One region of the Bacillus halotolerans genome, then DNA from elsewhere that is predicted to be linked to it. Evidence: a T-box and tRNA genes for the amino acid it is inferred to sense, from the RefSeq annotation. Region 1 holds a T-box; the other holds one or more tRNA genes.
The links. A T-box is a leader RNA that pairs with one kind of tRNA and senses whether it is charged. The one in region 1 lies ahead of glyQ (glycine--tRNA ligase subunit alpha), so its partner is inferred to be a tRNA-Gly.
Positions count from the first base shown of each region.

Region 1 (5,902 bases):
GCATGTGCAACTGCGCTGAGCGTACCGCTTTGTTTAAAGCTGTTTCTGAAGGCGATACTGAGTTTCAGATGCTGGCAGTAGCTGCTGACACCCCGGGCCCAGTATCACCGTGCGGAGCCTGCCGGCAGGTGATTTCTGAGCTCTGCACAAAGGACGTTATTATCGTGCTGACCAATTTACAAGGACAAATACAAGAAATGACTGCAGAAGAATTATTGCCAGGCGCATTTTCATCGGAGGATTTACATGACGAACGAAAGCTTTAAATCAGGATTTGTATCCATTATCGGAAGACCAAACGTAGGAAAGTCTACTTTTTTGAACAGAGTGATCGGCCAAAAAATCGCGATCATGAGTGATAAACCCCAAACAACAAGAAATAAGGTGCAAGGGGTATTAACGACAGGCACATCACAAACGATTTTTATTGACACACCAGGAATTCATAAGCCTAAGCATAAGCTTGGAGACTTTATGATGAAAGTGGCGCAAAATACATTAAAAGAAGTCGATTTGATCTTATTTATGATCAATGCTGAGGAAGGCTATGGCAAGGGCGACGAGTTCATTATTGAGAAATTGCAGAATACCTCGACACCTGTTTTCTTAATCGTAAACAAAATTGACAAGATCCATCCTGATCAATTGCTTCTGCTAATTGACGAATACCGCAGGCGATATCCTTTTAAGGAAATTGTTCCGATCTCTGCATTAGAGGGAAATAACATTGAAACATTGCTGGCGCAGATTGAAGCATATTTGCCTGAAGGTCCGCAGTTTTATCCGAGTGACCAGGTGACCGATCATCCGGAACGCTTTATCATTTCTGAGTTGATCAGGGAAAAGGTGCTGCATCTGACAAGGGAAGAGATCCCGCACAGCATTGCGGTAAGCATCGAATCGATTAAAGGGCAGGACAACGGATCCGTGCACGTGGCGGCAACAATTGTGGTCGAACGGGATTCTCAAAAAGGCATTGTCATCGGGAAAAAAGGCAGCCTGCTGAAAGAAGTCGGAAAAAGAGCGAGAGCGGATATCGAGGCCCTCTTAGGTTCTCGCGTCTATCTAGAATTGTGGGTAAAAGTGCAGAAAGACTGGCGTAACAAAATGTCCCAGCTTCGCGACTTCGGCTTTAAAGAGGATGAATATTAATCACTTGCTGTGTCATTATCTCACATGAACAGGGATACATTAGCAAATTTTGTTTAACATGAAATGGAGGACATCTGGTCAAGATAAAGGTAAGAATTTGGAGTTTAGGTAAGCTAGTTTAACTACAGAAAGGTGGGTTTCTTGTGTTGAATTTTACCTGGAACGTATTTTCTCAAACAGGAAATGTTGATACGTATCTTCTTTTTAAAGAACTGGAAAAAGAGAACATGGAAAGACCCGAAGAACTAGAAGATGAGCTAGCCCGATTTGATTTTCCAATTTTATAGACCTCTTGACCGCTCCTGTTTTAGGAAGGTGCGGAAATGCTGACAAAATGTGAAGGAATCGTTCTTCGTACCAATGATTACGGAGAGACGAATAAAATTGTTACTTTACTGACAAGAGAACACGGAAAAATAGGTGTTATGGCCAGAGGAGCCAAAAAACCGAACAGCCGTTTATCAGCAGTCAGCCAGTCCTTTTTGTATGGTTCATTCCTAATGCAGAAAACAACAGGCCTCGGAACCCTTCAGCAGGGTGAAATGATCCTCAGCATGAGAGGCATCAGAGAGGATTTGTTTTTAACTGCATATGCAGCTTTTATTGCTGAGCTCGTTGACAAAGGCACAGAAGAAAAAAAACCAAATCCCTATTTGTTTGAATTTATTTTAGAATCCTTTAAACAGCTTGACGAAGGAACAGACCCGGATGTTATTACCTTCATTGTTCAAATGAAGATGCTTGCTGTGATGGGACTGTATCCTGAGCTTAATCACTGTGTGCATTGTAAAAGCCAGGATGGGACATTCCATTTTTCTGTTCGCGATAACGGTTTTATTTGCCACCGCTGCTTTGACAAAGACCCTTACAAGGTGCCGATTAAACCGCAAACGGCAAGGCTTTTGAGACTGTTTTATTACTTCGATCTTTCAAGGATTGGCAATGTATCTTTAAAGCAGGAAACGAAAAATGAATTAAAGCAAGTTATTGACTTGTACTACGAAGAATATTCAGGGGTTTATCTGAAATCGAAGCGTTTTTTAGATCAAATGGAGAGCATGAAACATCTTATGGGTGAAAACAAAAGTTGACATATGGCCCATCTTTTTATATGATCATTTATTATAAAATATGTTGCAGTGAGAGAAAGAAGTACTTGCGTTTACCTCATAAAAGCGACCTTAGGACGGTGTAAGCTAAGGATGAGCGCGCAACGAAAGGCATTCTTGAGCAATTTTAAAAAAGAGGCTGGGATTTTGTTCTCAGCAACTAGGGTGGAACCGCGGGAGAACTCTCGTCCCTATGTTTGCGGCTGGCAAGCATAGAGACGGGAGTTTTTTGGTTGCTGCCGCAGCAATTTTATGAAAGAAAAGTGGAGGTGCTTGAAATGAATATTCAAGACATGATTCTAACCCTGCAGAAGCATTGGTCTAATGAAGGCTGTGTGCTCATGCAGGCATACGATGTAGAAAAAGGGGCCGGCACGATGAGCCCGTATACATTTTTGCGCAGTATCGGTCCTGAGCCGTGGAAAGTGGCTTACGTTGAGCCGTCAAGACGCCCAGCTGACGGCCGATACGGAGAAAACCCGAACAGACTCTATCAGCATCATCAATTTCAGGTCATCATTAAACCATCACCTGATAACATTCAAGAGCTGTATTTAGACTCTTTGCGCGCTCTCGGAATTGATCCGCTTGAGCATGACATCCGTTTTGTTGAGGACAACTGGGAGAATCCGTCTTTAGGCTGTGCGGGTCTTGGCTGGGAAGTCTGGCTTGACGGAATGGAAATTACACAATTCACGTATTTCCAGCAGGTTGGGGGACTTGAGTGTAAGCCTGTTTCCGTGGAAATTACATATGGAATTGAGCGTCTGGCCTCTTATATACAGGATAAAGAAAATGTATTTGATCTTGAGTGGACGTCAGGGTTTACTGTGAAAGATTTATTTATGATGGCTGAGTACGAGCATTCCGTTTATACATTTGAAACATCTGACGTTGATATGCTGTTCCAATTATTCAGCACGTATGAAAAAGAAGCGATCAAGCAAATGGATAACGGTCTTGTGCATCCCGCATATGACTACGTGCTTAAATGCTCGCACACATTCAACCTTCTTGACGCCAAAGGGGCAATCTCTGTTACAGAGCGGACAGGCTATATCGGAAGAGTGCGGAATTTAGCAAGAAAAGTCGCAAAAACCTATTATGAGGAACGAGAAAAACTAGGGTTCCCAATGCTTAAAGGGGAGGGTTCTTCTCATGAGTAAACAGGATTTACTTTTAGAGATCGGATTAGAGGAAATGCCGGCGCGCTTTTTGAATGAAAGCATGGTTCAGCTGGGCGAAAAGCTGACAGGCTGGCTTGCAGAAAAAAATATTGTACACGGTGAAGTGAAGCTTTTTAATACACCGAGACGCCTTGCTGTTTTAGTAAAGGGTGTAGCAGAAAAGCAGGATGATATAAAAGAAGAAGCAAAAGGGCCTGCAAAAAAAATCGCCCTTGATGCTGACGGCAACTGGACAAAAGCGGCGATTGGGTTTTCAAAAGGCCAAGGTGCCAGCGTGGAAGACTTGTACATGAAAGAAATAAAAGGCACGGAATATGTTTTTGTGCAAAAATTCCAAGCAGGACAAGAAACCAAAACGCTTCTGCCTGAACTGAACAGCTTAATTACAAGCCTCCATTTCCCGAAAAACATGAGATGGGGAAATGAAGATCTGCGTTATATCCGTCCGATTAAATGGATTGTCGCTTTATTTGGCCAGGATGTCATTCCGTTTGCAATCACAAATGTTGAGTCAGGCCGGACGACACAGGGGCACCGGTTCCTGGGGCATGAAGTGTCTATTGAATCACCTTCAAGTTATGAAGAACAGCTGAAACAGCAGCATGTTATTGCTGATCCAAATGTTCGCAAACAGATGATTCAATCGCAGCTGGAAGCAATGGCCGAAGAAAACAATTGGAGTATTCCGGTTGACGAGGATCTCCTTGATGAAGTCAATCATTTAGTAGAATATCCGACGGCTCTTTACGGCTCATTTGAATCTGAGTTTCTGTCCATTCCTGAGGAAGTGCTTGTAACGACAATGAAAGAGCATCAGCGCTATTTCCCTGTTAAAGACAAAAACGGAGATTTGCTGCCTTACTTTATCACAGTCCGTAACGGAAACAGCCACGCGATCGAAAATGTCGCACGAGGCAATGAAAAAGTGCTGCGTGCTCGTTTGTCAGATGCTTCTTTCTTCTACAAGGAAGACCAGAAACTGAACATTGATGAAAATGTGAAGAAGCTTGAAAACATTGTGTTCCATGAAGAGCTTGGCTCTCTTGCTGATAAGGTAAGAAGAGTAACAGCGATCGCAGAGAAGCTTGCTGTCCGTCTTCAAGCTGATGAAGATACATTAAAACATGTGAAACGTGCTGCTGAAATTTCTAAATTCGACCTTGTGACACACATGATATATGAGTTCCCTGAGCTTCAAGGAATTATGGGTGAAAAGTATGCGAGAATGCTTGGCGAACATGATGCTGTAGCCGCAGCTGTCAACGAACACTATATGCCTAGATCTGCAGGCGGAGAAACGCCTTCCACTTTCACTGGGGCGGTAGTTGCCATGGCGGATAAGCTGGATACAATCGCATCCTTCTTCTCTATTGGCGTCATTCCGACTGGTTCACAGGATCCTTACGGTTTGCGCCGCCAAGCGAGCGGGATTGTCGCTATTCTGCTTGACCGGAACTGGGGCATTTCGTTTGAAGAGCTGCTGACTTTCGTACAAACCGAAAAAGAAACCGAACTGTTAGATTTCTTCACTCAGCGTCTAAAATACGTCTTAAATGCGGAGCAGATCAGACATGATGTAATAGATGCCGTGCTGGAAAGCTCTGAGCTTGAGCCATATTCGGCGCTCCACAAAGCACAAGTGCTGGAACAAAAACTGGGTGCGCCAGGCTTTAAGGAAACAGCAGAAGCTTTAGGCCGAGTGATTTCTATCAGCAAAAAAGGAGTTCGCGCGGAAATTCAGCCTGATTTATTCGAAAATGAATACGAAGCGAAGCTGTACGAAGCTTATCAAACTGCTAAACAAAATCTGCAGGAAAGCTTCAGCAAAAAGGATTATGAGGCGGCACTTACTTCCCTTGCGGCCTTGAAGGAACCGATTGATGCTTATTTCGACCATACGATGGTTATTGCTGATAATGAGACATTAAAGGCAAACCGATTAGCGCAAATGGTAAGCTTGGCGGATCAGATCAAGTCCTTTGCTAATATGAATGCCCTTATTGTAAAATAAAGAAAGAAAAGGCGGTTGCTGTGTGATCGGTAATCGTCTTTTCCCCATTTGAAAGTTTTTTTGTTTGATTACAAAGCATTTACGTTATAATATGGTTTATTATTTCTTTACATAGATACGAAGTGAAAAGGTGGTGAGTACGATCGAACTAAATAAACGGCAAGAACATATTTTGCAGATTGTAAAAGAAAACGGACCGATTACAGGGGAGCATATTGCCGAACAGCTGAATTTAACAAGAGCAACACTGCGTCCGGATTTAGCCATACTCACCATGTCAGGTTTCCTTGAGGCGCGCCCGAGAGTCGGTTATTTCTATACTGGAAAAACCGGCACGCAGCTTTTGGCAGATAAACTGAAAAAGCTTCAGGTGAAAGACTTTCAATCTATCCCCGTTGTTATTCACGAGAACGTTTCTGTATATGATGCGATTTGCACCATGT
Region 1 covers NZ_CP029364.1:3,646,725-3,652,626, forward strand. The annotation lists gene cdd (cytidine deaminase) at 1-266, shown strand, start outside; gene era (GTPase Era) at 247-1,152, shown strand; gene DIC78_RS18780 (YqzL family protein) at 1,296-1,439, shown strand; gene recO (DNA repair protein RecO) at 1,476-2,243, shown strand; T-box leader at 2,283-2,457, shown strand; gene glyQ (glycine--tRNA ligase subunit alpha) at 2,540-3,427, shown strand; gene glyS (glycine--tRNA ligase subunit beta) at 3,420-5,459, shown strand; gene ccpN (transcriptional regulator CcpN) at 5,593-5,902, shown strand, end outside.

Region 2 (5,902 bases), 1.9 Mb from region 1:
TAGCGATTCCAGCTTCACGCAGTCGAGTTGCAGACTGCGATCCGAACTGAGAACAGATTTGTGGGATTGGCTTAACCTCGCGGTTTCGCTGCCCTTTGTTCTGTCCATTGTAGCACGTGTGTAGCCCAGGTCATAAGGGGCATGATGATTTGACGTCATCCCCACCTTCCTCCGGTTTGTCACCGGCAGTCACCTTAGAGTGCCCAACTGAATGCTGGCAACTAAGATCAAGGGTTGCGCTCGTTGCGGGACTTAACCCAACATCTCACGACACGAGCTGACGACAACCATGCACCACCTGTCACTCTGCCCCCGAAGGGGACGTCCTATCTCTAGGATTGTCAGAGGATGTCAAGACCTGGTAAGGTTCTTCGCGTTGCTTCGAATTAAACCACATGCTCCACCGCTTGTGCGGGCCCCCGTCAATTCCTTTGAGTTTCAGTCTTGCGACCGTACTCCCCAGGCGGAGTGCTTAATGCGTTAGCTGCAGCACTAAGGGGCGGAAACCCCCTAACACTTAGCACTCATCGTTTACGGCGTGGACTACCAGGGTATCTAATCCTGTTCGCTCCCCACGCTTTCGCTCCTCAGCGTCAGTTACAGACCAGAGAGTCGCCTTCGCCACTGGTGTTCCTCCACATCTCTACGCATTTCACCGCTACACGTGGAATTCCACTCTCCTCTTCTGCACTCAAGTTCCCCAGTTTCCAATGACCCTCCCCGGTTGAGCCGGGGGCTTTCACATCAGACTTAAGGAACCGCCTGCGAGCCCTTTACGCCCAATAATTCCGGACAACGCTTGCCACCTACGTATTACCGCGGCTGCTGGCACGTAGTTAGCCGTGGCTTTCTGGTTAGGTACCGTCAAGGTACCGCCCTATTCGAACGGTACTTGTTCTTCCCTAACAACAGAGCTTTACGATCCGAAAACCTTCATCACTCACGCGGCGTTGCTCCGTCAGACTTTCGTCCATTGCGGAAGATTCCCTACTGCTGCCTCCCGTAGGAGTCTGGGCCGTGTCTCAGTCCCAGTGTGGCCGATCACCCTCTCAGGTCGGCTACGCATCGTTGCCTTGGTGAGCCGTTACCTCACCAACTAGCTAATGCGCCGCGGGTCCATCTGTAAGTGGTAGCCGAAGCCACCTTTTATGTTTGAACCATGCGGTTCAAACAAGCATCCGGTATTAGCCCCGGTTTCCCGGAGTTATCCCAGTCTTACAGGCAGGTTACCCACGTGTTACTCACCCGTCCGCCGCTAACATCAGGGAGCAAGCTCCCATCTGTCCGCTCGACTTGCATGTATTAGGCACGCCGCCAGCGTTCGTCCTGAGCCAGGATCAAACTCTCCGATAAATGGATCGCAGATTAAGTTCACCACATCCTGTGGCAACATCTGCGTGATCTGCATCGTGCAGACCTCAGTTTGACTGACTACGCACATCGCTGTGCGATTTATAATAAAACTTGAATTAACAGGTACGTTTTGTCTTGTTTAGTTTTCAAAGATCATTCAAGAAATAATGGAGCGGGTGATGAGAATCGAACTCACGACATCAGCTTGGAAGGCTGAGGTTTTACCACTAAACTACACCCGCATGTATATTATATTGGCGCGCCCGAGAGGAGTCGAACCCCTAACCTTTTGATCCGTAGTCAAACGCTCTATCCAATTGAGCTACGGGCGCTTATCGAGCGACTTAACTATCATACTATTAATTGATGTTAAAGTCAAGATGTTTTTTCGAATGTTTTTTCAAATCTTTTTGATTCGACTTTATCTATTATACACATTCTGAAGTGTTTGTAAACACCTTCGAAAAACTTTTTTGTTTTTCATTTTGTTCTGTGCTGTTCATCAGCGACGTTTAATAATATACCATGTGTTTTTTTATCGGTCAACACTTTTCTATGTTTTTGTTTCATTTTTCTCATTTTCTTTTCAGCTGTTGGTTAGTCCGTATAGTTTATCTGATTGTACAGATGATATAAAAAACAAAATAAATAAGAAAAGAGGCGTGTTATGTTTTACTACAAAGAAGAACTAATCAATATCATTAAACCCGATAAGCCAGATCCGGCCGCAGCTAAAGTACTGCAGGAAATATTAGGCGGACATTACGGAGAAATGCGTACAATGATGCAATATTTCTTTCAAAGCTCCAATTTCAGAGGAAAGCAGAAACAATATCGTGATTTGCTGCGCGGCATCTTCTTAGAAGAAATTGCCCATGTAGAGCTTGTGCAAAATACAATCAATGCTTTGTTGGATGAATCAGGCGGTGCTGGAGTCGGCAGCCAGGGTATAGATCACGCCCCCCTTGATGAAGCAGTTAAACATGCTAACCCTCATCATTACATTATTGGCGCACAGAGTTCACTCCCTGTTGATGCGGGCGGCAATCCTTGGAACGCGTCGTGGGTGTATAATCACGGAAACTTAATCACTGACCTGTTGGATAACTTGTTGCTTGAGTCTACTGGTGTTCTCCAAAAAACAAGAATCTATGAAATGAGCTCTAATCAGACGTTCCGGGAAACACTCGCTTTTCTTATTGTTCGTGACAATGCTCATCAAAATGCTTTCGCTAAAGCGCTTGAGACTTTGGGCGTTGACTGGGCTAAGCTTTTTCCAGTACCGAATTACGACATTAATAAATATCCAGAGTGCAGAAAGTATGTTGAATTAGGCTACCATAATGTACAGTTTAACTTCAGATTAGATGAAACAAGAATTGCAGAGATCTTTCAAGGAAAATCTCCAAGCAGAAATGGCGGCGAGCTGCAAGTAACTGAACCTCCGGCTGGATTTCCTGTTCCGTTTCTTCCGGAAATGCCGAATGAACATAGTCCCGGCTTAGGGGATATGAACGCCTGATGATCAAAAGGTTCTCAAGGATATCCTTGAGAACCTTTTATTAATGTAAAACGTTTTTTATTCAACTATAGGTGTTAGCGTATCACCGTTCCATACTTCTCCCTTATTTAATGTCCAGCTATCATTGTAGAGAGCAGAAGCGCCTCTGTTCACAGCCGGGCTCCATTCATCATTCCAGGCCAGAAAATAAGTGGTTTTAGGGTATTTTTGTTTTATCGCACTCATAAACAGGCTGTAATCAAAGCTGCCGTTTGCTGTTTGCGGACCAACTTCTGTGAAGGCAAATGGTTTATTAAGTGCTGTCAGCTGGTCGTATCCGCTTATCGAATATGGATCTTGAAAGTATGCATCTAACCCAACTATATCTACGTATGAAGCTCCAGGGTAAAAATCTGTTTTAAAATCTCGATTAGCGTCGGGAGAGTAAACCCACAATAAATGATCCAATCCTTTTTCGTCAGTCATATAATGATAGATTTTGATGTAGAGCTGTTTATATAAGTAGATTCTTTCATCATCCTTTTGATTATATGACGTAAGGCCCCACCAAAACCACTCGCCGTTCATCTCATGCAGCGGCCTGAACAGAACGGGTACGCCTTGGTTTTCCAGCTCTTGAAGTCCGTCAGCAATTTTGCTGAGCATGGCATTCAGCCGCTTCCCCTCTGTTGTAGAAGAGTCTAACAGTTTTTTATACTGTTCGTTGGTAATCGGTGTTTTAAAATGTCCTGACTGATAAGCAGGATTCGCTAGATGCAGACTGATCTGCGGAATCCCTCCGCTTTTCCAATACGAAATTAAATCACTGTTGCAGCTTACGTCTATAGAATCTTCAATGTTTGAGGTTTCAAGCCATCCCCTCGCGTAATCACAGCCGTAAATGGCAGGTGATTGTCCGGCTGAGCTTCGGATTCTTTCTGCTTCGGCCATGGAGAATGTGTCATGACTGTAACCGCCAAACGCACCGGAAAGCACTCTGTTTTCAGAACGATTCGGCAGGTGGACGAGCCAATTCATCAGATCTTTTGTTGTCTGCTGTGCTTTAGGATTAACAGGTGACACAGTATGTGCTCGGATCGGCTCAGCCAAAACGGCAGGCGCAAATAAAAATAAGATGAACAAACAGATGATAGGTTTCTTTAACACAGAAATTCCTCCGTTCTTATTAAGGATGAGATATGATCAGCTCGCAAGTTCCTTCTATTGAAAACTCGCCAAAATGGGCAGGCAAAATAAAGTGTGAGCCTTTCTTGCATTCATACTGCACACCGTTGTTTTCTATAATCCCTGAGCCTTCGACAACACTGCATAGCAAATAGGTTTGAGGAGTAGGAAAAACCGGCTTGCCGCTGACATTCCATTTGTAAACTGAGAAATAATCTGACTGAACATAAGACGTAATCACGGCATCCTTCATTTCTTTCACCGCCGGTATTGGTTCAGAATCCGCATGCGGTATGTTTACGACTTCCATAGCTTTTTCTATATGGAGATCCCTTTTTTGGCCATGGTCATTACAGCGATCATAATCGTATACTCGATATGTGGTATCAGAATTTTGCTGAATTTCAAGGACGAGGGTGCCCTCACACAATGCATGCAGCGTGCCGCTTGGAACATAAAAGAAATCTCCTGGCTTTATGTTGATGCGCCTAAGCAGTCCGTTCCAGTCACCGCTTTCTATAAGCTGTTTGAATTCTTCCTTCGTGCTTGCGTGATGTCCCAAAATCAGTTCTGCCCCTTCTTTGCAATCAATAATATACCAGCACTCTGTTTTTCCGAGGTCTCCGTTTTCGTGCACCATGGCATAATGATCACCAGGATGCACTTGTACAGAAAGGTCCATGTTGGCATCAAGTACTTTCACCAGTAATGGAAACACGCTTCTTTGAGGAAAGCCGAAAAACTCCGGGCATTCTTTCCACACTTGATCTAGGGTTTTTCCTGCCAACCGGCCATTTTGAACAGTCGATGATCCATTGGCATGGGCCGAGACAGCCCAGCATTCACCAGTTTTTTCTGAAGGGATGCTGTAGCCGAATCTATCACGAAGCGCTGTGCCGCCCCATATCCTTTCTTTAAAAATCGGCTCTAAAAATAAAGGATGCTTCATGATGGAACCTCCCCGGATGCTTCTTCTGCTTTTAATGCCTGATCGGCTAAAACAAACGTTCCGATGATTCCGGCATTTCTGCCTAAATGGGGAGCTACAATATACTCATTTATACTTTCTGATAATTCAGAAAAATTAAAGTAGCTGTTCATTATTTTAGGTACATATTGATATATATAAGGGAGCAGCTGACTCTGATTCATGACGCCGCCGCCAAGAATAATTTTTTTTGGTGCCAGGATGAGGATATATTGTGCCAGCGCCTGCGCAATGTAATATCCTTCAAGTTCCCAGACCTCATTAACATGTGATAAATCTGCGGCCTTTTTTCCCCATCGTGACTCTATAGCAGGACCGGAAGCCAGACCTTCGAAGCAATCCTTATGATAAGGGCACTTTCCTTGATACGTGTCATCCGGATGGCGGCGAATATAGATATGGCCCATTTCAGGATGTGATAATCCTTGCAGAAGCCGCCCTTCTATAATCGCGCCTGCACCAATGCCAGTGCCGACCGTGATATATAAGCAGCTGTCGAAGTCTTTAGCTGCGCCGAAAAGAGATTCACCGAGCGCCGCAGCGTTTACATCCGTACTGAATCCGACAGGAATATTCATTTCTTCTTTTATTGTTTTCAAGAATGGATAGTGCCGCCAGCCTGGTTTAGGCGTGGCAGTAATGGTTCCATATGTTTTACTGTTTACATCTGTATCAACGGGACCAAAGGAGCCGATGCCGATTGCCTGTAGCGAGAATTGGCGAAAATATTGAATGACTTTCTCTATCATTTCATCCGGCATCGCTGTTGGTATCTCTATTCTGTCAATGATCGTTCCATCTTCTGTTCCGACGGCACATACAAATTTTGTGCCGCCTGCTTCAATACCGCCAAGCATGCAGATGGCCTCCTTGTT
Region 2 covers NZ_CP029364.1:1,365,703-1,371,604, forward strand. The annotation lists rRNA gene DIC78_RS06875 (16S ribosomal RNA) at 1-1,353, opposite strand, end outside; tRNA gene DIC78_RS06880 (tRNA-Gly) at 1,522-1,595, opposite strand; tRNA gene DIC78_RS06885 (tRNA-Arg) at 1,609-1,685, opposite strand; gene DIC78_RS06890 (manganese catalase family protein) at 2,021-2,875, shown strand; gene DIC78_RS06895 (mannan endo-1,4-beta-mannosidase) at 2,933-4,021, opposite strand; gene manA (mannose-6-phosphate isomerase, class I) at 4,041-4,988, opposite strand; gene DIC78_RS06905 (ROK family protein) at 4,985-5,884, opposite strand.
Region 2: it encodes a tRNA-Gly, which carries the amino acid that the T-box ahead of glyQ (glycine--tRNA ligase subunit alpha) is inferred to sense. The anticodon was not compared.